Linked DNA regions of Persicimonas caeni. The main gene of each other region encodes a partner of the protein of the gene in region 2 in a complex. Links are inferred from orthologs where the notes say so. Each region holds a gene or a part of one and is shown on either strand. Other genes may lie near its edges.

Region 1 (11,560 bases), 1.3 Mb from region 2 along the record:
CTTTGACACTGTTTCGCCGCCCGTGGTACCGTGTCCATAACCGGATCCAAACATTGATTGGACGATTCCCCTCACTTGGCAGTAGCATTAGGGGTGGTTTAGAACAGACCTCTCGGAATTGAGGTGGCAGCCGTGTCTGGGCTCGATAGCCCGGCGCGGAACATGTCAGGGTGGCGGATGGCGACGAGCGAACAGGCAAAACTCGACCGGCTCAAGATGCCGGATATCGGGGACCTGCTCGATGGGCGGTACCGTATTCAAGCGGTACTGGCCACTGGGGGCATGGGGGTGGTGTTGCGCGCCGAGCAGCTCCCGATGGAGCGGCCGGTGGCGATCAAACTGCTGCATCCACATATCGCCGCGGGGAACGAGAAGCTCTTGGGCCGCTTCGAGCAAGAGGTGCGCCTGGCCAAGCTCCTCAACCACCCCAACACCATTCGCCTGTACGACTTCGGCGAGTCGAGCGAAGGCCTGGTGTATGTGGCCATGGAGTTCCTCGACGGGCGGGACCTGAAGCGATTGATCGCTGAAGAAGGCTGTCTGCCCGTGGGACGAGCCGTCGAAATCACACGACAGATGCTCGACGGGCTGGCCGAAGCTCACGCTCACGACTTCATCCACCGCGACCTCAAGCCGAGCAACGTCTTCGTCACCGAGAACCGCCGCGGTGAAGACGTCGTCAAGCTGCTCGATTTCGGCATCGCCAAGAGTCTCGATGGAAGCGACGTCGACCTGACCGGGTCGGGGTCGATCTGCGGCACGCCTGGCTATGTCGCCCCGGAATACCTGCAAAGTGAGTCGCTCGAGAAGGCGTCGGACATCTATGCGGTCGGGTTGATTTTGCTCGAGATGCTCATCGGCCAACGCGTCTTCAAAGGAGACGGGGCGGTGCAGACGATGATGATGCACCTGCAGATCGACCCCGACATTCCGCCCGAGATCGAGCGCACCCCGTTGGCGCCGATCATTCGCAAAGCGACGTGCAAGCGACCCGAGGAACGCTACGCCGACGCCGATCAGATGTTGCAGGCGCTCGAAGCAATCATCGAGGAGCTACCCCAGGACCTGCGCGTCGATGGCTACGAGTCCCCGCAGTCGCAAGGCGTCTCCGAGAAGGCGGTCACGCCGCCACCCAAGGTCGAGAAAAAGTTGGCAGGGGGGTCCGAGTCCACCTCGCTCGAAGAAGACTCGAGTGCATCCATCCCCGAGCCCGAGCCCACGCCGATCTCGGTGGCCAATCATCAATCGGGGCCGCATTCGCTCGAGCCGCCGCAGCCGAAAGCCGATTCGTCAGCTCTGTCACCACCACCTCTCAAGTTGCCCAAGCCGTCGGTGTCGAAGCGGCCGGCGCCCAAGCCGCCGGTGTCGAAGCCGCCAGTGCCCAAGCCAGCCCAGTCTGAGCCGAGCCAGTCTGAGCCGAGCCAGTCCGAGCCGAGCCAGTCTGAGCCTGCGAAGCAAGGCGAGCCGGTGCGCGCTGCTGTCCCCGAGGGCGAGACGGGAGAGTTGGGCGTCGATGACGCCGATTTCTTCGCGGCCGATTCCAACAAGAAGGTCTGGATGATAGGCGGCGGCGCCAGCGCGTGTCTTGTGATCGCGCTGTTTGGGTTTTTGATGACGGATCCGGGCGAGGCGCCCGAGATCGACGCTGGGGACGACGAGGCGGCTGCTGCCGAGCGTAGCGGCGAGCCCGAATCGGCAGCCGACGGGGCCGAAGCCGGGGCAACGAGAGCCTTGGCGGCCACAGAAGATGCAGGCGGCGACGCGGCTGGGGCCGACGAGGTCAAAAAGCTTCGCTTCGATCTCGACACAGATCCGAGCGGAGCGACGGCGCGAGTCGGGGAGCAGGTCCTTGGAACGACGCCGCTGGTCTATCAGGTCGCGGTCGAGGAGCTTCCACAGACGGTGCATTTCGAGCAAGAGGGGTATGCCGTCAAGACGACCGAGCTGACCGAGGAGAGTTCGCCGATCGTGGTGGAGGTGCTCGACAAGCTCGACAAGAAGGTCGAGCGCGATGACGGGGCGCGAGGGTCCGAGCGTGCAGGCAGCCGGCGCGGAGGGGCGCGAAATGGCAAGGGCCGCAAGGCCGGCGGGGAGAGAAAGGAGAAGCTCTCCGATGATAAAGTCGAGAAGGTGCTCGACGAATTTTTGGTGGAGTGAGATTTGGTCGCAACATTGCGCACAGAGAGAATGAATCGGGGGAGTGTAGCGTGCGCGGTCGCTCTGTTGATCGCGCTCGGCCCATTGGGAGCCGGTGCCGAGGAGTCGGCCTCGCTCGAGCAGTTTCGGGCTCACGTCAAGCAGGCCGTCGAGCATCGAAAGGCGGGTGATTTACGCCAGGCCATCGCCGAGTTCGAGAAGGCGCGTGCCATCGCCGATCACCCCAAATTTGCGCTGGCCGTCGGCCGCATCTACGAGCAAATCGGCGATTGTGGGGCTGCAAAGGCGGAGTTCGAGCGCGGCCGTGACGATGGGCGAGCCAGTGGAAAGCTGCGCAAGAAGTTCGACGAGGCGTTGGGCGCCAACGCCGCCTGCGTCGACCGCGGCGAATTGGCCGTCGAGTGCGCCCCCGAAGAGGCCGAGGTGGCGGTCGGAGAGCAGAGCGAGACGTGCCCAGCCACGTTTACGCTGCCCGCCGGCGAGCACCAGGTGCGTGTGTCGGCGCCTGGGCGAGTGGCCCAGACCGTGACGGTGAGCGTGGAGCCGGCCGGCCAGCATCGCCGAAAGGTCGAACTCGGCACTCCCTGGCAAAAACCTGCAGTGACTTATACCAAATACGGCGCGATTGGGCTTGGCGGCGCGCTCATCCTCGGCGGCATCATCTCGGATGCCTCGGCCAGCTCACGCCAAGACGAACTCGCCGCGGCGTCGGCCGACGGCGATGTCCGCCGCGCCGAGGCACTGGCCGCCGAAGCTGATTCGGCGCAGGGGCGCACGGTCGCGCTGTACACGGTGGGCGCCCTGTTCGCCGCCGGAGGTGCTGCGTTGTGGGTCTACGACGCCGAGGTCGAGGCGTGGCTCGGCGGCGGTGACGCCGTCGGCGCGAAGGGCGACTCTCAGGGCGCTCAGGTGGGCGTTTCGACCAATGGTACGGGCGTTTGGGGGACGGTGCGATGGTAGACAATCCCATGAAACGAATGCGACGTGCGTGTGTGCTGGTGGTGCTGGCGGTGGGCCTGCTCGGCTCGACGGGCTGCGGCGGAGAGGGGCAGACGTGCTCGTCGGACGCCGACTGCGCCCAGGGCTACAGTTGTGTGTCGAGCGGCGGCGTCTTCTTCGGAGACAGCGTGTGTGTCGTCACCGACGAGGCGGCGCTCACAGACGCCGGCAGTGGCGGCGATACCTCGAGCGCGGACGTCGGCGGCGACACCGCTGCGGTCGACTCGGACGACGATGGCGTGGGTGACGCGCAGGACAATTGCCCCCAAGTGGCCAATACCGATCAGGCCGATCTCGACAGCGACGGTGTGGGCGACGCGTGTGACGACGACCGCGACGGGGACACCATCCCCGACAGCTCGGACAACTGCGCGGAGGCTGCCAACGCCGATCAGGCCGACACCAATGGCGACGGCATCGGCGACGCCTGCGATCCCGACATCGACGGCGATGGGGTGGCCAACGGCAGCGACAACTGCGAGACGGTCGAGAATATCGACCAGCGCGACGTCGATCGCGACGGCATCGGTGATGCCTGCGATGACAACAGCGACGGCGACAACCATCCCGACGCGACCGACAACTGCCCCTACGACTTCAACCAGCCCCAGAAGGACTTCGACGGCGACGGGGTGGGCGATGTGTGCGACAACTGCCCCGCCACGGCCAACGCCGATCAGGCCGACGCCGATGGCGACGGGGTGGGCGACGTCTGCGAGTAAGGCGGGTGACAAACCAAGCGGGCGCCGAAAAAGCGGGCGCAGAGTGTCGGGAATGCGCCTGGCGCCCGGTTCGTTGACTGGACATGGCGAGGAGGGAACTCCCGGGCGATGATTCGTTCGAGAGTTGGTTTCGAGCACATCAATTTTGTCGTTTTAAAAGCCTTGACACTGCCGGGGACCCCGAGTATGTTCCCCGCCCTGCCGCGATCGTCCGGTGGGCGTTTCTTCGGAAGCGCTGGGACACACGGCATGGGTTTATGGTGGATGTAGCTCAGTTGGTTAGAGCGCAGGTTTGTGGTACCTGAGGTCGCGGGTTCAATTCCCGTCATCCACCCTGTTTGACCACGAGTGTGAGTTTCGAAGCGCACCCGTGAGGATTGGCGGTCAACAACGCCATTTGCGCCCGTAGCTCAGCTGGATAGAGCGCCGGACTTCGAATCCGTAGGTCGTAGGTTCGACTCCTACCGGGCGTGCTGTTTTGCAACGCGACGCCTGAGGCGATCGCCCACAACTGCAAGATGTATGTGCCGAGTTGATAGCTATCGACTCGGCTTTCTTTTAGCTATCGACTCGACTTTTTTCTTTAGAGTCGCGTCTGCGAGGGTGGCGGAATTGGTAGACGCGCTGGATTTAGGTTCCAGTGGAGTAATTTCCGTGGGGGTTCGAGTCCCCCCTCTCGCATCCCCACATCGAATCCGACAAGTCACACGTCAAGCAAGAACAAAAGAGGAGATTCCATGCCTTACGAGGTGGAAGAAACCGGAGATCTGACGCGCACCGCTCAGGTCACCGTGCCGGTCGAAGAGTATAATAATCGGGTCAACAAAGCCCTCAAAGAGTTGTCCAAAGACGTCAAGATCCGTGGCTTCCGCAAGGGCAAGGTGCCCCTGTCGGTCATGAAGAAGCGCTACGGCGCCAGCGTCCAGCAGGACGTCATCGAGAACCTGGTCAACGACAAGCTCAACCTGATCATCTCCGAGAGCGAGCAACCGGTCATCCACGTCGGCCAGCCCAGCGTGGAGTCGGGCCCCGAAGAGGAAGGCGGACTGCAGTTCAAGGTCGACCTCGAGCTTCGCCCCGAGATCGATCCCATCGGCTACCTGGGCCTGCAGCTCACCCGTGAGAAGGCCGAGGTGTCCTCCGAGGATATCGACCAGCGCCTCGAGGCGATGCGTCACCAGTACGCCACCCTCGAGCCCATCGAGTTCCGCGACAAGATCGAAGAAGGCGACGTGGTCACCTTCGATTACCACGCGCTCGGCGCCGACGAGAACGAGGCGCTCGCCGAGATCAAAGGCGAAGGCGCTCAGCTCGAAATCGGCCAGGGCCAGTCGATCCCGGGCCTCGAAGAGGGTCTGATCGGCGCCGGCTTCGACGAGACCGTCGTCGTCGACGTCACCCCGGACGAAGGCTTCCCGGTCGAAGAGCTGCAGAACGAGACCATCCAACTGCAGATCGACATCAAGTCGGTCAAAAAGGAGGTCCTCCCCGAGCTCGACGACGACTTCGCCAAGGATACCGGCCAGGCCGAGACCCTGCTCGAGCTTCGCGGCCAGATTCGCGAAGAGCTCGAAGAGGAACTCGAGCACCAGGCGATGCACGCCGCCGAAGATCAGCTCGTCGACAAGCTTCTCGAGCAAAACGAGTTCGATCTGCCGCCGCAATTCGTCGAGGCTCAGGTCGACCGCGAGCGTCGCCAGCGCATGCAGATGCTCCAGCAGTTCATGCAGCAGGGCATGGATCCGGCCGAGCTTGGCATCGACATCGAGGAGTTCACCGGCGGTGAAGAGCTCGAAAGCGACGTCAAAGACCGCATCCGCACCGACTTCTTGCTGCTTGCGATCGCCGAGAAAGAAGATCTCGAGCTCGAGCAGGAAGACCTGATGAACTACATCCAGCACCAGGCTCGCCACAGCCGCATGTCGCCGCAGCAGTTCATGCAGCAACTCATGCAGAGCCAAGAGCAGCTTCGCCAGGCCAACATGATGGCGCTGCTCGAAAAGACCAAGCACTTCTTGCTCGAAAAGGCCGATTTCGAAGAAGTCGAGCCGTCCGAGGAAGAAGAGGTCGAGGAAGCCGAAGAAGCCGAAGAAGCCGAAGAAGCCGAGGAGGCTGTCGAGGCTGCTGAAGCTGAAGAGACCGAAGAGGCTGCCGAGGAAGAAGCCGAAGAGGCCGACGAAGAAGAGGCCGACGAGGACGAAGAAGAAGCCGAAGAGGCCGCTGAAGAAGAGGCCGACGAGGACGAAGAAGAGTAAGTTTCGCTCCTGTTCGGATTGCTTTGAAGGCAGTCCTCCGTTAGGCTGGGAGTGTATGCGATAGGGAACAGAGTTCCCGCAGTAGACACTTTTCTAGCGGACGCGATGGCTGCCAACTTCAAGCCATATCTATCTTCAGGAACGATTGCTGCCGGCGCGGTCGGCGTACTTGCGCTGTATGGCAGTGATCAATGGCTCGAGCCGATGATGCCCCTCATGTTGGGGGCCGCCGCCGCTCTGCCGATCAGTATCGTGGGCGCGTTGCTCCTCCATCCGGAGGCTCGCAACGCGCCTTCGCGTTTCTTGGTGATCGGGCTGACCGCGCTGGTCGGCGCCCTCGTGGGCGTCGGCGTGCCTGCGCTGTGGCTCGCCCCCCAGGTGCGCGCGGGCGTCGCCAAAGCCGCGCCGTCGGCCGTCGATCTGTACGGCGCGCTCGAAGATCCCGACCAAAATGTGCAGCTCGAAGCGTGCCGCCAACTCTTCGCCGGCCACGGCGAGCTCGACGGTATCTCGGACGCCCTGACCGGGCGGCCGCGCCTGGCGACGCGCTGCCTGACCGACGTCGGCGAGGCCAACCGCGCTGCTATCGTCGCCGCCAACCTCGAAAGCGACTGGTACAAGCGCCTGATGACCCAGGCGCCGGTCGATGACGAAAACCAGTGCCTGCATGCCCAGGCGCTGGTTTCGCTTCCGGTCGACGCCGGGGCCAAGCAAACCGACCTGCTCAACTGCGCGTTTCGCTCCCCTTCCAAAGCCAAGCGGACTTGCTGTGCCGACAGCCTCACCCAGATGAACGCCTCGTGTGAATCGCTGGCCGGGTCGATCGACGCCGGCAAGCTGGTGCGCTCGGGCGCGGCTGCCGACTTGATGGCGCTGAGCTTCGGTGAAGCGACCGCCAAACGCGAGTTCTCCGAGATCGCGAGCAAGGTCGACCTGACGTGCGAGAAGATGCAGATGGTCGGCGTGCAACTCGCCTGCGTGGCGCTGGGCGGCGAATCGAACCGCACTCGCGCCCGCGAGGTGCTCGACTGGTTGGTCGACGAGAACGACCGCTGCCTCGACGGGCAGCGCGGAGAGTCGTCGGTCACCCCCAGCCAAGTGTGCGACGCGCTCATCGAGCGTATCCAACGCCAGGGAAAGGTCGACGGCGACATGGTCTGCAAGAGCCACCAAAAGGTGCTCCAAGAGCAGGCCGCGCTCATGGAGGAGATCAAAGGGCTGAGCGCCGAGGAGAGCGCCGCGCTCGCCGGACAGATCTCGGCGGGCAACTCTCAGGCCTCCGACCAGATGCTCTCCCTCGATCAGTTCGCCGCCGCCGCCCAGAGCAACCGCGGCGAGGCGCTCAAATCGTACAACAAGGAGCAGGTGCGCCAGATGATGGAGCGTGCTCGCCAGCAGGCACCGTCGCCCGAAGAGCTCGGCACCAAGCCGTTCCAGAACCTGCAAGCCATTCAAGACACCGCCAACAAGATGATGGGTGAGGACAAGGCGCAGGCGCAGTTCATAGAGAGCCGAATCACGCCCAACACCGAGGTACTCGGCGAGAAGACCAAGAAGGGCATGGAGCAGATTCAAGGCGCACAAAAGCTTCTAAAAGGCGAGCAGGCGAAGGCCAAGCACGAGCACAAGCGCGATAAATAGGCCGGTGATGAGGACAGTTGCCCCCACCGATGTGACAACTTGTCGCACCCCGATCGCCTCAGAAGGCCTTCAGTGGCACGCAAGACCGCTTGGCGCGGCTTATGCTTTAAGTAAACGATGGACAGTTGACTTCTCTAGAATGAAACCGAGGAAAGTGGCCCGATGAAAGAGGCGCACAACAATCTAGTGGTCCTCGCCGCCAAGGCAGGGGGGCACGTGACCGCGACGCTGGTGATTGCAGCGCTGCTGGGCGTTGTGGCTGCCGATCTGAGCGCGCTCGAGCTTCTGTTCCAGGCTACCTGGGCCGGCGGCTACGATCCGAATTGGGGCGCGCTGGCGCTGCACCTGGGCCTGTCGGCCGCGGTGTGGGGCTCGGGCGTCGTCCTGTGGCGCGTGTTGCAAAAGCGCGGCAAAAAGGCGGTCAAGGTCTACAAGGCGCGCGGAGCGGTGATGCTCGAGACGCTCGTGGCGCTGGTTCCCTTTTTGCTGCTCACCAGCGGCATCGCTCAGTACGCCATGATCAACGTGGCCGGCATTATCAGCGATCTGGCGGTCTATCAGGCCGCGCGCACGGCGTGGCTGTGGCAGCCGGAGGCCGAGATCGGCCGCAACGGCGTCAACATGGACGATGTGGAGTTCCGAGCGCGCACAGCCGCGGCGCTGACCTTGGCGCCGACGGCGGCGTCGAACTTCACGGTCGGTCGCAACAACCCGGGCGGCAGTGGGCCTCCCTTTCGGCGCATCCGCACGGCGGTGGCCGCCAGCTTCAACCAGTTTCCGGTCTCCGGCGAAAACTTCTGGATCCAGACCAACTACAACTGGGCGTTCTTCGGCAACCAGAACATGAACGCCAGCGCCGAAAACCTGACGTTTACGCGGGCCCTGGACTCGGATTCATTTTACCTGCGCGCCGGTCGCAAGGTGACCTCGGCGTGGATGTGCCTCGAAGACTTCGAAATTATCGACGAGAACGACGAGGTGGGCGCGCGCTTCACCTACCAGTACGCGCTGCTGTTCCCGTGGTTCGCCTACATCTTTGGCGACACGGCGACCATCGCGACCCGTTTTGCGCACCACATGCCCATTCGGCGTGAGATGACGTTCCCCGAGCAGCCGGATATGTAAGATGACGACCGACTCGTACGGCGAGCCCGGTCAACGAGAGAGAGCCATGAGACGAGAGACACTCCTGCAAAAAATGCGCGACTTGATGATGCGTACGCACCGCGACGAGAGCGGTGCGATCCTCATGTTGTGCTTTGCGGCGTGTCTGTTCTTGTTCATGGTTAGCTTGATCATCTTCGACGCCGGCGCGCTGTCGCGCGACAAGGTCGACGTGCAGATGGCCGCCGACACCGCCGGCTACAGCCAGGCGGCCGTCAAAGCGCGGGCCATGAACATGGTCGCGTTTGCCAACGTGGGCAAGCGCACCATCAGCGGCATCCGCAACATGTACTACACCCAGTACCCGAGCTACATGAGCTGGCTCGACGGCCAGTGCAGTCGGTGCTGCTGTGGGTGGTTCTGTGGCTGTTGGAATGCGTGCTTCAACTGTATCGGCAACTGGATCTCACTGGTGCCCATCTTCGAGGGTATCGACTACATCTTCTTTATCATCGGGCGTATCGCCGGGGATACGTTGACCGATCATCTGGAGGCGCTCGACACCTACCAAAAAGAGATGGTCGAGTATGCGCCGTACTGGGCGTTGGGCGAGGCGGTCATCCGCGGGGTGCGAAACGGCGCCAACGTGGTCACCACCTTCCCGATGCCGGATAACACCACCTACGGCAAATTACCGCTCAAAAAGGACACCGGTTTCCCGGCGGCCGTCGAGACGTGCCTGGCGCCGACCTACGTGTGGAACCCGTCGAGCCCGGGCAGCCTTTTGGAGTGGCAGCGCAACTTCCAGGAACTCAAGAACAATAGCGTCAGCTCGCCGAATATCGCCTCGAAGGGGCCGCGAGAAGTGGTCAGTATTGCCAACTCGTGGACGGGCTGCTTTTTGGGAGCGCTCCTGCCCAAAGAGGCCGAACTGTCACCGCCGTACTACCTGACGGCGACGGGCGACTCGGGTGAGGCGTACATGAAGAAGTCCAACATCATCTGGAGCTATCGCTTCAACGAGGACTATGCCGGCCAGCTTCGCGACAACTACGACGCCGTGATCGACAAGGACTACTCGACCAACATTATCGGCCTGCCCGAAGGCGGCGTGTGGAGCATGGCGCGCAGCGAGATCTACTACAAGCCGGACAACGACCCGAACCTGTTCGAGGGCCCCCACGCCATGTGGATGTTCCACCCGAGTTGGATCGGCAAGCTGCGCCCGGTAACGCTCAAAAATGAGGACATGCCCGTCGACCCGAGCGACATGTGGTCGGAGGCGCGTGGGCTGGCGATGAAGCAGGCGCCGCTATTCGGCGTGGACATGGGCACCATGTTCAACGACCTGCTCTACATGGAGAAGGTCAGCCGGGGCATGGACGGCAAAATTGACGGCAAGGAGGTGCTCGATGGCATCGCCAAATGAGCACGAGCACAACCAGGCGGAGCTTGAGCGCGAGCGATGGAGCTGGTTTGGCCTGCGGGCGCTGTCGGCGTTCGACCGCGACGAGCGCGGCACGGCCATGACCGAGTTCATCATCACCTTGCCGGTATTCATCATCATCTGGGTGGGCATGCTCAACCTGTATCAGGTCGAGCGCCAGAGCGTGCGCGTCAAAATCGAGGCGGGCAAGCAGATGTGGGTGAACGCCATGGATGTCGCCGACGGCGGTCTGATGGCTCCGTTCGACTCGGGCGTGCCCCTGATGGCCGCCGCCAATGCCATGGGCGACATCAACTCGTATCCCAGTGAAAACGGCGACTGGATGGCCCAGATCAAAAACCTGCGCATGATGGGCGACGGCAGCGTCGGCGAGAGCAAAGGCGCAATGCTGCCGCTCGACCTGACCGGCGAGGACCCCTCGGGCAACGTGCCCGGCGAGAACCTGAGCGCCTACCCGCAGGACATGCTCGACGATTCGCGCTGGAATATGCTGACCTCGGCCTCCGGGGCGCTGTCGGTGTACGCGCTCGACATCCCGCTGTCGTTCATCGGGCCGAACCAGACGCCCGCCGCCGGCATGCGCTACGGCATGTCGGTGGGCTACCAAGAGAACACCTTCGAGGTCGCCGGTCGAAGCCGCACCTACAAGGCAGCCTACGACGTGCTCAACACCCCGGTCGACAAGCCCGGCTTCATCGAAGACTTGATCGTCGTGCCGGGCTTCTCGCGCCTGATGGCCGAAGACGATCCGTGCTTGAGCAACGTGTTGTCGCTCAACACCGACATGGGCTACATGAGCAACTGCCGCTGATTGGAGAAGAGCATGCACTGGCCGACGCTTGGCAAAAACTTGCTGCGAATCCTGCTCACCGTGGGGCTGGTCTGCGGAATCGCCGCGGCGTTTCTGGTGCTCAACCCCTCGTCGCAAGACGGCGGGGTCGGGGTCGAGTCCTCGCAGGCCGACGTGCTGTGGATGACCCCCTTCGAGCGCACCAACACTCAGAAATTCGCCGGCGCGCTCCAAGATCTGGGCCACGAGCCGCCCCGGGCGTATAACCTGAACGGCAACGACGTCTACTTCTCGACGCGCACCTCGCACAAAAGCCCCGAGCTTTTGCTCGAAGAGTACCAGCGCGCCTTTGTCGAGCACGGGCTCAACAGCCGCATGTGGATGCAGAGCACCGACCAGTTCAGCCGGCTGCGAGGCTCCGAGGCGCACAAAAAGCGCTACGCCG
Region 2 (11,457 bases):
AGCAGACGGGAAATCCTCGAGAGTTGTCGGAGATCCAGTGGGATATCGCTTTCGAAAATGTCTCGTTCCGGTATTCGGATTCGCAGACTAATCGTTCCTTTGTGGCGTTAGAGAATCTGACGTTCAACATTTCTCACGGACAACGCATAGCGCTGCTCGGGCCTTCAGGCGCCGGAAAGAGCACTACTGGAAAGATGGTCCCTCGCCTCTTCGACCCAGATCATGGTCAGATCACCGTTGGCGGGGTATCTCTAAAAGATCTCGCGCTGGATGAGTGGCGGCAGCGGGTTGGATACGTGGGCCAGAATGTCTTCTTGTTCAGTGGTTCAATTGAGCAGAACATTCGCTTTGGCTTAAAGACAACAAGCGCTGAGGATGCCTTCAAGTTAGCGATTCGCGCGGCTCGCGTTGACGAGGTCATTGCACAGAAACCGGATGGACTTGCGACTCAGGTTGGTGAGCGGGGCACATGTCTGTCCGGCGGACAAAAAAAACGCATCGCGCTTGCTCGGGCTCTACTGAGGTCTCCGGCTGTCTTGGTCATTGATCAACTCGCAGCGGATCTTCAAGAGGATCTTTGTCGTGAGATTTTCGAAATGATACGACGCGAATATCACGTTTCCATATTGTACCTTGGCCACCGAGTACCCGCTGGTTTCAACCCTGACGCGGTCTACTGGATGGAAGAAGGGCGAATTAAAAGGCAGTTGCAATCCCACGAAGGTTCTTCCGCTCGATGTGAGGTGGATTCTTCCATTGGGGAGACTGGTTCATGAGCAAAAGTATCGGTACAACAGAACGTTTCGAGCCTCGAGATGGACTAGTATTGGAGGAGATCGACGATGAGGTTGTGGTCTTGGATCTCCAACAGAACTCCTACTTTGGCCTGAACGAGGTCGCAAAGCAGGTGTGGAAGGGACTTGAAGACGGCCTGTCCATTGGCGAGATAGTCGACCAACTCGATGAGCAGTTTGCAGTGGAACGTGACGAACTCTTCGCCGACGTCTGCGCCTTCGTTTCCGACGCACTCTGCCACGGTCTGATCACTCGAACGGACGAAAGTTAGAGACTACTTGCTCGAGGGGTTGGCTTGCGAGAAGACGGCGGTCTACAAATTTACGGGCTCTTCGGGTGTCGACTCATATCCGATCGTGTGCTTCCGTTTGAAAGGGACGCCGATCGCGAAGACGTTGCCTCCCTGACTTTGATTGAAGCAGCAGGTCTCCAAGACGCCATCAAGGACAAAGCGCTTTCTTGCTTTCACGATGTCGAAGATTATCCTGGCGGACCACGACTCAGGGTTTCTCGCGCCGATGACAGCTTTCTTGTCGAGCATGGCGATTTTGCGCTCCAGCTTAAGCCTGCACAGCATCTCATCGAGTATTCGATCGATGACTGTGGCAGAGACAATTTAAAGCTTGGTGCTGTGGTGGAGCGTGTCGCTCTACCGCTGTACCTGCTATTGGCGCATCGCACCATGTTAGGAATTCATGCCAGCACGGTTCAGATCGACGAGCAGGCGTGGAGTTTCGTTGGCTCCTCTGGGGCGGGAAAATCGACAACCGCCGGAGAGTTGCTGAAGCATGGTGGAAGGCTCGTTGCAGACGATTTGACCCTTTACGACACTTCGACCGGTTCTCTCCTCCCTGGCGCCCCGGCCCTTCGATTGTGGAGCGCGCCAAACGAGGTGCCGGAAGCGATTCATGCCGTTCAATTGCATGAGGAGAGCGAAAAGCGCTGGTTTCGACTTGCCGCTCAGTATGCTCAGTCCAGACCAACACGCTTGTCGGGACTCATTGTCCTTGAGCCCCTTCCTGCTGAGCGACACAGAACAGGAAATTTAAAACTCGGGTTCGACGCATTAAGCGGTCAAACCGCGTTTGCTGCCATCATGCCTCATGTCTTTAGTTTTTCGGCCGCTTCGTCCGAGTATCAGACTCGACTGTTTCGGAACGTACTCGATCTTGCTGGAATGGTGAGAGTGATCCGCTACAGATATCTGCGCTCCCCTTCCGGCGACCCTACACATGTACCGTCGCTCCGAGAGTGTCTAAGAGACTTAGAGTGTCTAAGCGAGAGTGCCGAAGACAGAAAAGATTCCGCCTGACACCACCAAATCCACTATAGGGTCAATGAAACCTCTCCATCCGATCGCCCAAACCGAAATGCTGATCGCAATTGCCATCGCGCGCTTGGCGACCGAAGTCTTCAGCATCGAGCAACTCCTGAAGCTTGCCGGCGAAGCGGCGCAGTGGGCCGAACGCTTCCCGTCGTTCGACAGGCGGAGTCCTGACGAGTGGGCCGAGATCGCCGATCTGCTCGCCAACCGTGCATCGCGCCTGGTGCCGGGCGCTCAGTGCTTGCAGCGAGCGCTCGCCAGCAGGGTATGGCTCGCTCGTCGGGGGATCGACGCCCAGATCGTTGTCGGTTTTCGAAAGCGCGGGACCCTCGAGGGGCACGCCTGGCTCGAGTTGCAACTGTCCGGAGGCCCGAGCACCCTCTTCAAAGGCTTCGAAGACGGCTACCGCGAGTCGTTTCGCGAGGCCGCGGCGTGACACGAGGACGCACCAACGAAGCGTTTCCGATCAACGCTCCGATCACCTCGCTGGTCTCCCGTAGGATAGTGGAGGGAGGCTCTCGCCAACCCCGGGCCCCCGAACTCCTCATCCACCGGGCTGCCGAGCGCGGCGTCTTTCCCTTGATCTATCGTGTTCTCCTCGGGCGCGAAGGCGAGCTTCCACACGCGGCTCGTCGCTACTGGATCGAGCATGGGGCGCGTCTGGGACTCTATCGCACGGAGCTGGCGCGTGTGCACGAGGCGCTCGAGCACATCACACCCGTGGTCGTGCTCAAGGGAGAGCCGCTGTCGGTCCTGCTGTACGGAGATCCTCGGCTGCGGAATACCACCGATTTGGATTTGCTGAGCGCTCCCGAAAGCCTCCCCCAGGCAATCACAGCCCTCGCCGAGCTCGGCTATCGTCCAACGGACGGCCCGAAGGCTAAGACCTGGGCCAGCAATCAATGCGCCCTGCTGCACGAGACCTACGGCACCCTTATTGAATTGCACTGGCGGATCGCCTTTCCCTATCTGCCCAGCCCAGAGATCAGCCAATTGCTGCGCGAGACGATCGCGGTCGAGATCGGCGATCGCACCTACCGCTCGCTTCGCCCCGAGTTGCTCTTTTTCCAGCTCTGTTACCATTTCCACCAGCATCGCGGGTTTCTGAAGGGGCTATTGGACATCACCGGCTGGATCGATCGCTTCGAGAGTTCTGCAGATCTAGACGAGATCCGTGCGATGGCCGATCGGCTGGGCCTGAACGGGCTGATCCAGTGGCCGCTACACGTCCTGAACCTCTTCACGGGCCATAAGAGCCGGCTTTACGAGCCAACAGCGGACCCTTTTGTTCGGGCCTGGGCTGCATGGACGGCTGCCAAGCTGGAGCGCGACTTCATCGAGTTGCGGCCACGGACGCGGGTCGAGAGGTGGCTGGATGAACAGAGTTTTGGCGCCAAATTGGTCACTTCCATGCTCCAGGGGGCGAGTATGACGGTAGCTGATGGGATCTTCCCGAAGATCTCCACCGCCGTTCGCCCGGTGATCTTCGGCCCGCACCGGCTCGGAAGGGGCCTGTTTGGGGCCTTGGAGCGCCTGGGGGCGGTCGATCGCGACCGGCTTTACGAGTCGCGGATACTTGGCTGAAGCCTACACTTGACAAGCCTTCGGAAAGCTCTATTATCCCGCCTCCTAAAGTCCGCTCGTCCCGCGTGTGCGAAATTCGAACTCGTGCAGGTGTGTTTTGGCGTGCGGAGAAGAGTTTGACGCACAGACAGTGGCCCTGAGCTGCAGTGGCGACAGGCCCGCGCAATGTGAATCTTACAGGTAGAAGCAGATGCCCACGATTAATCAGCTCGTCCGCAAAGGACGCAAACAGGTCAAGAAGAAGACCGACGCCCCGGCGCTCAAAGGGTGCCCGCAGAAGCGCGGCGTGTGCACTCGCGTGTACACGACGACCCCCAAGAAGCCGAACTCGGCGCTTCGTAAAGTCGCACGTGTGCGGCTGACCAACGGGATCGAAGTGACCAGCTACATCCCGGGTGAGGGCCACAACCTGCAGGAGCACAGTGTTGTGCTCATCAGGGGCGGCCGTGTCAAAGACCTCCCCGGTGTGCGCTATCACATCATCCGCGGCACGCTCGACGCCATCGGCGTCCAAGAGCGTCGCCAGGGTCGCAGCAAGTACGGCACCAAGAAGCCGAGATAAGCAGCCCCTTTGCGGCTGTGGAGCGGCGGTCAAAACAGAACAGGTTAGAAGATGCCCAGAAAAGGACCAGTCCCAAAGCGTGATACTCTGCCGGATCCGAAGTTCGGCGAGAAGAATATCACTCTCTTCGTCAATGTGATGATGCGCGACGGCAAGAAGAACGTCGCCGAGCGTATCCTCTACGATGCGATCGACATGATCGGTGAGAAAACCGGTGCCGATCCCGTCGAGGTCTTCAAAGAAGCCCTCGAGAACGTGCGTCCCTCGGTTGAGGTTCGCTCGCGTCGCGTCGGTGGATCGACCTACCAGGTTCCCATGGAGATCCGCGGCGAGCGCCAGATGGCCCTCGCGATGCGTTGGGTGGTCGGTGCCGCGCGCAACCGCAACGAGTACACGATGGTCGAGCGACTGACCAACGAGTTGCTCGACGCGTCGAACAACCGCGGCAACGCGGTGCGCAAAAAGGAAGACATGCACCGCATGGCCGAGGCCAACAAGGCCTTCGCCCACTACCGGTGGTGATCACCGCGGGCTCTTCGTAGGGGGCGGCCTTCCGCGTCGCCCCCGAGCCCCCGGCCCCCTTGGCTGCGCCCGCCTGGCTTCCTCCGCCAGCACCTCGGGATACTTGCAGTCTCCTGAGTTCACTTGACATTTGTGGCGTAATCCTGATGATGCGCCCGAAGAATGCTCGAGTTCGCGCACTCCTCCGGCGACGGTGGAGCAGGTTTATCTGTATCGGCGGAATTCCGGTCGGTCGCGCGGCGTTTGTGGGCAAGCAGGCGAAAAGCCTTTCGTAACAAGACACAGTGAGTCGCCTTGGCGTCGACCTCCCCACCGAAGTGGGGCGCGGGCGCGGGGGCGAAAATCGAACCAGATAGATTCTCTAGACAAGGCAGGGATCAAAGGTGGGACGCAGTATACCTCTTAGGCGAGTTCGCAATATCGGCATCATGGCGCACATCGATGCCGGCAAAACGACCATGACCGAGCGCGTGCTCTACTACACGGGCGTCTCTCACAAGATTGGTGAGACGCACGAGGGCACGTCCGAGATGGACTGGATGGATCAGGAGCGTGAGCGTGGCATCACCATTACGAGTGCTGCGACCACCTGCTTCTGGCAGATGAACAACGAAAACTACCGCATCAACATCATCGACACCCCCGGCCACGTCGACTTCACGATGGAAGTCGAGCGTTCGCTGCGCGTGCTCGACGGTGCTGTGGCGGTGTTCTGCTCGGTTGGCGGCGTCGAGCCGCAGTCCGAGACGGTGTGGCGCCAGGCCAACCGTTACAACGTCCCGCGCATGGCGTTCGTCAACAAAATGGACCGTACCGGCGCGAATTTCGAGAACGTCGTGCAGCAGATGCGCGATCGTCTCAACGCCAACCCGGTGCGCATGCAGATCCCCATTGGCAAGGAAGACCACTACAAAGGTGCGGTCGACCTGGTCAAAATGCAGGCGATCGTGTGGAAGGAAGAGAACCTCGGCGCCGAGTACGAGTACGTCGAGATTCCGGAAGATATGATGGAAGCCGCTGAAGCCGCTCGTGAAGAGCTGGTCGCCGCGGCCGCTGACTTCAGCGAAGACATCATGATGAAGTACCTCGAAGGAGAGGAGATCTCCGAGAAGGAGCTTCATGATGCCATCCGTCAGGGCACCCTCGATCTCGAGATCGTGCCGGTCTTCTGCGGTACCGCGCTCAAGAACAAGGGCGTCCAGCCGGTGCTCAACGGCGTCGTGCAGTATCTGCCGGCTCCGATCGACATCCCGCCGGTCCAAGGTGTGACTCCGGACGCGTTCCGTCGCATCACCGAGCAGCACGTCGAGGCGACCGAAGAAGACCAAATGACCCGTCAGGCCGACGATGATGCTCCGTTCTCGGCGCTGGCATTCAAGATCATGACCGATCCCTACGTCGGTCACCTGACGTACTTCCGCGTCTACTCGGGTACGCTCGAGTCGGGAAGCTACGTCTACAACTCGACCAAGGACCAGCGCGAGCGCGTGGGTCGTATCCTCCGCATGCACGCTAACAAGCGTGAGGAGATCGACGACGTCCTCGCTGGCGACATCGCCGCGGCCGTCGGTCTGCGTAACACCACCACCGGTGACACGCTGTGCGACGAGAACGAGCCGATCGTCCTCGAGGCGATGGACTTCCCGGATCCGGTCATCGAGATTGCCGTTGAGCCGAACACCAAGGCCGACCAGAGCAAGCTGAGCGAGTCGCTTCAAAAGCTCGCCGCCGAGGACCCGAGCTTCCGCGTGCACGTCGACGACGAGACCGGCCAGACGATCATTGCTGGTCAGGGTGAGCTCCACTTGGAGATCATCGTCGACCGCCTGCTCCGCGAGTTCAAAGTCGAGGCGAACGTCGGTAAGCCGCAGGTCTCGTACCGCGAGAAGATCACCAAAGAGATCGAGCACCGCGAGCGCTACAAGAAGCAGTCCGGTGGTAAGGGTATGTTCGCCGATGTGTACCTGCGCATCGAGCCCCTCGAGCCGGGCAGTGGCATCGAATTCGAAGAGACCATCAAAGGTGGTTCGGTGCCGAAGGAATTCTTCAACGCCGTCGAGCAGGGCGTGCGTGAAGCCGCCGAAGGTGGCGTGCTGGCCGGCTTCCCGCTGGTCGACGCCAAGATCACGCTGTACGACGGGTCGTACCACGAGGTCGACTCGAGCGAGATGGCGTTCAAGATCTGCTCGTCGATCGGCTTCAAGAAGGCCGCGCGCAAAGCAGGCGCCGCTCTCCTCGAGCCGATCATGGCCGTCGAGATCGTCACCCCCGAAGAGTTCATGGGCGATGTCATCGGCGACCTCAACGGCCGTCGAGGCAACGTCCTGGGCATGAACCCGCGCAGCGGCGCTCAGGTTATCGACGCCGAAGTACCGCTGTCGGAGATGTTCGGTTACTCGACCGATCTGCGAAGCCGTACGCAGGGCCGCGCGAACTACACCATGCAGTTCTCGCACTATGATACCGTCCCGAAGAACATCGCGGACGAGATCATCGAAAAGGCCACTGGCGGCGCCTGATCTCGGCATCGTCAGCCTAAAATAAGCAGGAAAACGCCTCAATCGTACTGATTCAGGCGTTTTCCTGCGTTTGAGGGGCTTGGACAGTTGAAATTTAGCGCTCGAGATGTAAGAACCGGCGCGTCGTGAACGAGCCGACTCGGAGGGTCGCATCGCCGGCCTCCCGCTCGTGCCAAACATTCAGAAGACTCTAGCAACGCCTGCGAGCGATCGGCTGTCGACCGCTCGACGGAGCAATCGAAAGGAGACCAAAATGGCCAAAGAGAAATTTGAAAGAACAAAACCGCACCTGAACATCGGGACCATCGGTCACGTCGACCACGGTAAGACCACCCTGACCGCGGCGATCACCCGCGTGCTCAGCGACAAAGGTCTGGCGACCAACGTCGACTTCGAAAACATCGACAAGGCTCCCGAAGAGCGCGAGCGTGGTATCACCATCTCGACGGCGCACGTCGAGTACGAGACCGACAACCGCCACTACGCTCACGTCGACTGCCCCGGCCACGCCGACTACGTCAAGAACATGATCACCGGCGCCGCCCAGATGGACGGCGCGATCCTGGTGGTCTCGGCTGCTGACGGCCCCATGCCCCAGACCCGCGAGCACATCCTGCTCGCCCGTCAGGTCGGCGTGCCGGCGATCGTCGTGTTCCTCAACAAGGCCGACATGGTCGACGACGAGGAACTGCTCGAGCTGGTCGAACTCGAGGTGCGCGAGCTCCTCGAGAAGTACGAGTTCCCCGGCGACGAGCTTCCGGTTGTGACCGGCTCGGCGCTCATGGCGCTCAACGGCGAGACCGGCCCGATGGCCGATGAAGCCATCATGAAGCTGATGGACGCCGTCGACGACTACATCCCCGAGCCGGAGCGTGAGACCGACAAGCCGTTCCTGATGCCCATCGAGGACGTCTTCTCGATCTCGGGCCGTGGTACGGTCGTCACCGGTCGCATCGAGCGCGGTCGTGTCTGCCCGGGCGACGAAGTCGAAATCGTCGGTCTGTCGGACAAAGCCGAGAAGACCGTCGTCACCGGCGTCGAGATGTTCCGCAAGCTCCTCGACGAGGGTGTGGCTGGCGACAACGTCGGCTGCCTGCTTCGCGGCATCAAGAAGGAAGACGTCGAGCGCGGCCAGGTCCTGGCCAAGCCGGGCACCATCACCCCGCACACCAAGTTCAAGGGTGAGGTCTACATCCTGACCAAAGAAGAGGGTGGACGTCACACCCCGTTCTTCGACGGCTACCGCCCGCAGTTCTACTTCCGTACCACCGACGTCACCGGCACGGTGCACCTGGGTGAGGGAAGCGAGATGGTCATGCCGGGCGACCGCGTCACCATCACCGGTGAGCTGATCACCCCGATCGCCATGGACGAAGGTCTGCGCTTCGCGATCCGCGAAGGCGGCCGCACCGTCGGCGCTGGCGTGGTCACCGAGATCGTCGAATAAGCACGGCGATCCTTGCGGCCCCTGCAGGAAGCTGAAATGCCTCTTGATCTGAGGCAAGGCTTCTTGTAGGGTCCGCGCTCCCGCCTGACGACAGCCGGGATTTTTCCAGAATGACTGACGCGACTTCATGCGTTGTTCGTCGACTCGTGAAGTCGTTTTGTTTCGAGAACAGGTTCACGCTGCGCTGGCCGAGCCAATCGGATACCGGCGGGCCAACGCAGACTCAGGGTGAGTCATGGCAAACGACAAGATTCGCATCAAACTCAAGGCGTACGACCACACGCTGCTCGACGCCTCGGCAGCCGAAATCGTCGAGACCGCGCGCCAGACCGGCGCACGCATCTCCGGTCCGGTGCCGCTTCCGACCCGCGTTCGTCGCTGGACGGTGCTTCGTGGTCCTTTCAAGGACAAGAAGTCTCGCGAGCAGTTCGAGATGCGCACACACAAGCGCCTGCTCGACATCCACGAGCCGACCCAACAGACCCTCGACGCGCTGATGCGTCTGGATCTGGCGGCCGGCGTGGACGTAGAAATTAAGACCTGATCTGGCACATCGCAGCTGTCGGGCATCGGGCTCGCCGGCTGTGGCCAGGTCGCTTCACCACACTCTTTCGCGCGGTCGAGCTCGAACCAGACCGGCGCAGGAGTCGAAAGATGAAATTTGACGTTGTTGATCTAAAAAACGAAAAGGTCGGCGACGCTGACCTTGACGACGCGATTTTCGCCGCCCCGGTGCGCGAATACCTCTTTTGGGAAGTCGTCAATTGGCAGCGCGCTCGTCGCCGCGCCGGCACCCACAAAGTCAAGGGTCGCTCGGAAGTCCGCGGTGGCGGTAAGAAGCCCTGGCGCCAGAAAGGCACCGGGCGCGCCCGTCACGGCACCATCCGCTCCCCTCTGTGGGTGGGCGGCGGTACCGTTCACGGTCCTTCCCCTCGTGATTACAGTTACTCGATGCCGAAAAAGAAGCGCAAAGCCGCGCTTCGTTCGGCGTTGAGCATGAAGGCTCGCGACGGCCAACTTCGCGTCGTCGACAGCCTCGAATTCCCCGAGATCAAAACCAAGTTCGCCGCCCAGGTCCTCGAGACCCTCGAGGCTCCCAGCGCGCTGTTCGTCGACGCGACCAGCCGCGACGAGGAGACCAACGCGGTTGCTCACAACGACAAGCTTCGCCTGTCCGTGCGCAACCTCAAAGACGCCAAGTACCTCGCCAGCGAGGGACTCAACGTCGAGGACGTGCTCCGGTACGACGTACTGGTTCTGAGTCAACAAGCACTCGACCACATCCAAGAGGTCCTGAAGCGATGACTACTCCATACGACATCATCATTCGCCCGGTGATGACCGAAAAGAGCACCGAGATTCTCGAGCTGGAGAACAAGGTGACCTTCCGGGTGAAATTCGAAGCCAATAAGCCCCAGATCAAAGACGCCGTCGAGCGACTCTTCGACGTCAAGGTCGACCGCGTGAACACGATGATCATGCCTGGCAAGCCCAAGCGGGTCGGTCGCTTCTTCGGACGCCGCAAGGCTTGGAAGAAAGCGGTCGTTCAACTGGCCGAAGGCGAGATGATCGACTTCTACGCGCTCGAAGATGCCGGCGAAGAGCACGGCGTCGTCTGAGATTACTGAGGTGACTCGAGATTCGCGGCCGGGCCCCTGCGGCCCGACGCGCGATTGAGGGAGAAGCAAAGATGGGAACTAAAAATTACAAGCCGACAGCGCCGGGTCGCCGTTTCGCCCGCCTGCAGGACTTCGACGAAGTCACGAAGGGCGCGCCGGAAAAGGGCCTGACTCAGGCGCTCACCAAGAGCGGCGGCCGAAACAACAAAGGTCGCATGACGGTGCGTCGTCGCGGCGGTGGCCACAAGCGCCGCTACCGTACGATCGACTTCAAGCGCAACAAAGTCGGTGTTCCGGCCAAAGTTGCCGCGATCGAATACGATCCGAACCGCTCGGCGTTCATCGCGCTGCTGCACTACGCAGACGGTGAGAAGGCCTACATCCTGGCCCCGCAGAAGCTCAAAGTGGGCGACGAGATCGTCTCGAGCAAGAATGCGGACATCACCCCGGGCAACGCGCTCAAGCTCAAGCACATGCCGGTCGGTACGGTCGTGCATAACGTCGAGCTCAAGCCTGGTAAGGGCGGCCAAATGGCCCGCTCGGCCGGCTGCTGGGCCCAGTTGATGGCAAAAGAGGGTAAATACGGCCTCATGAAGCTGCCTTCGGGCGAGCTTCGCCGTGTGCTCCTCGAGTGCCGCGCGACTGTCGGTTCGGTGAGCAACCGCGAGCACGAGAATGTGTCGCTGGGTAAGGCGGGTCGTGCCCGCTGGCTCGGACGCCGTCCCAGTGTACGTGGTGTCGCCATGAACCCGATCGACCACCCCCACGGTGGTGGTGAGGGTCGGACCGCCGGTGGCCGCCATCCGGTCACCCCGTGGGGTAAAGGGACCAAAGGTCTCAAAACCCGCAAGAACAAGCGGACCGACAAGTTCATTCAGCGTCGCCGCAAGACGAAAAAGAAAAAAGGTTGAGTTGACGGCGGCCTCTTAGCAGGTCGCCCCAACCACACAGGAGATAGACGTGCCACGTTCAATTAAGAAAGGCCCGTTCGTAGACGACAGCATTCTGAAGAAGGTTCGCAAGGCCAAAGAGGCCGGCGACCGCCGCGCCATCAAGACCTGGAGCCGCCGCTCGATGATCGTGCC

The links.
Region 1: the proteins of rpsG (region 2) and tig are in contact, whole or in part, in a crystal structure (PDB 3GTY), measured with the Thermotoga maritima proteins. The link is inferred for Persicimonas caeni from one-to-one orthologs. Residues at the interface, in WP_004081843.1 of Thermotoga maritima: Lys34, Lys52, Lys55, Glu59, Arg62, Gln63, Glu66, Asn67, Lys69, Val71, Arg95, Ala109, Lys110, Lys111, Gly112, Arg113, Pro114, Glu117, Glu121, Ile124, Ala125, Tyr127, Asn128, Asn129, Thr130, Gly131, Lys135, Asp139, Arg142, Met143; in WP_004081061.1 of Thermotoga maritima: Glu122, Val124, Val129, Leu130, Tyr133, Glu188, Gly259, Ile262, Tyr263, Glu266, Ser270, Glu273, Gln274, Glu277, Arg308, Gln311, Ile312, Ser315, Tyr316, Glu325, Arg329, Arg336, Leu363, Phe366, Trp367, Arg373, Leu377, Arg381, Leu384, Glu387.

Annotation. Positions count from the first base shown.
Region 1 is NZ_CP041186.1:3,725,086-3,736,645, forward strand. Bases 3,920-6,874 are described here. They hold tig (trigger factor), read left to right. Parts: upstream 3,920-4,615; coding sequence 4,616-6,133; downstream 6,134-6,874. Other genes in these bases: FIV42_RS13895 (sulfite exporter TauE/SafE family protein), read left to right, coding at 6,239-6,874. In the rest of the region: FIV42_RS13860 (serine/threonine-protein kinase), read left to right, coding at 178-2,157; FIV42_RS13865 (PEGA domain-containing protein), read left to right, coding at 2,188-3,117; FIV42_RS31435 (thrombospondin type 3 repeat-containing protein), read left to right, coding at 3,126-3,878; more of FIV42_RS13895, read left to right, coding at 6,875-7,774; FIV42_RS13900 (hypothetical protein), read left to right, coding at 7,937-8,899; FIV42_RS13905 (TadE/TadG family type IV pilus assembly protein), read left to right, coding at 8,946-10,307; FIV42_RS13910 (TadE/TadG family type IV pilus assembly protein), read left to right, coding at 10,291-11,136; FIV42_RS13915 (hypothetical protein), read left to right, coding at 11,149-11,560. UniProt on the Bacillus subtilis protein: Involved in protein export. Acts as a chaperone by maintaining the newly synthesized protein in an open conformation. Functions as a peptidyl-prolyl cis-trans isomerase.
Region 2 is NZ_CP041186.1:4,984,686-4,996,142, forward strand. Bases 3,200-6,051 are described here. They hold rpsG (30S ribosomal protein S7), read left to right. Parts: upstream 3,200-4,316; coding sequence 4,317-4,787; downstream 4,788-6,051. Other genes in these bases: FIV42_RS18370 (nucleotidyltransferase family protein), read left to right, coding at 3,200-3,703; rpsL (30S ribosomal protein S12), read left to right, coding at 3,894-4,265; fusA (elongation factor G), read left to right, coding at 5,171-6,051. Outside these bases: FIV42_RS18350 (ABC transporter ATP-binding protein), read left to right, coding at 1-776; FIV42_RS18355 (PqqD family protein), read left to right, coding at 773-1,066; FIV42_RS18360 (hypothetical protein), read left to right, coding at 1,091-2,107; FIV42_RS18365 (lasso peptide biosynthesis B2 protein), read left to right, coding at 2,166-2,555; more of FIV42_RS18370, read left to right, coding at 2,624-3,199; more of fusA, read left to right, coding at 6,052-7,306; tuf (elongation factor Tu), read left to right, coding at 7,560-8,753; rpsJ (30S ribosomal protein S10), read left to right, coding at 8,989-9,297; rplD (50S ribosomal protein L4), read left to right, coding at 9,408-10,058; FIV42_RS18405 (50S ribosomal protein L23), read left to right, coding at 10,055-10,372; rplB (50S ribosomal protein L2), read left to right, coding at 10,444-11,283; rpsS (30S ribosomal protein S19), read left to right, coding at 11,333-11,457.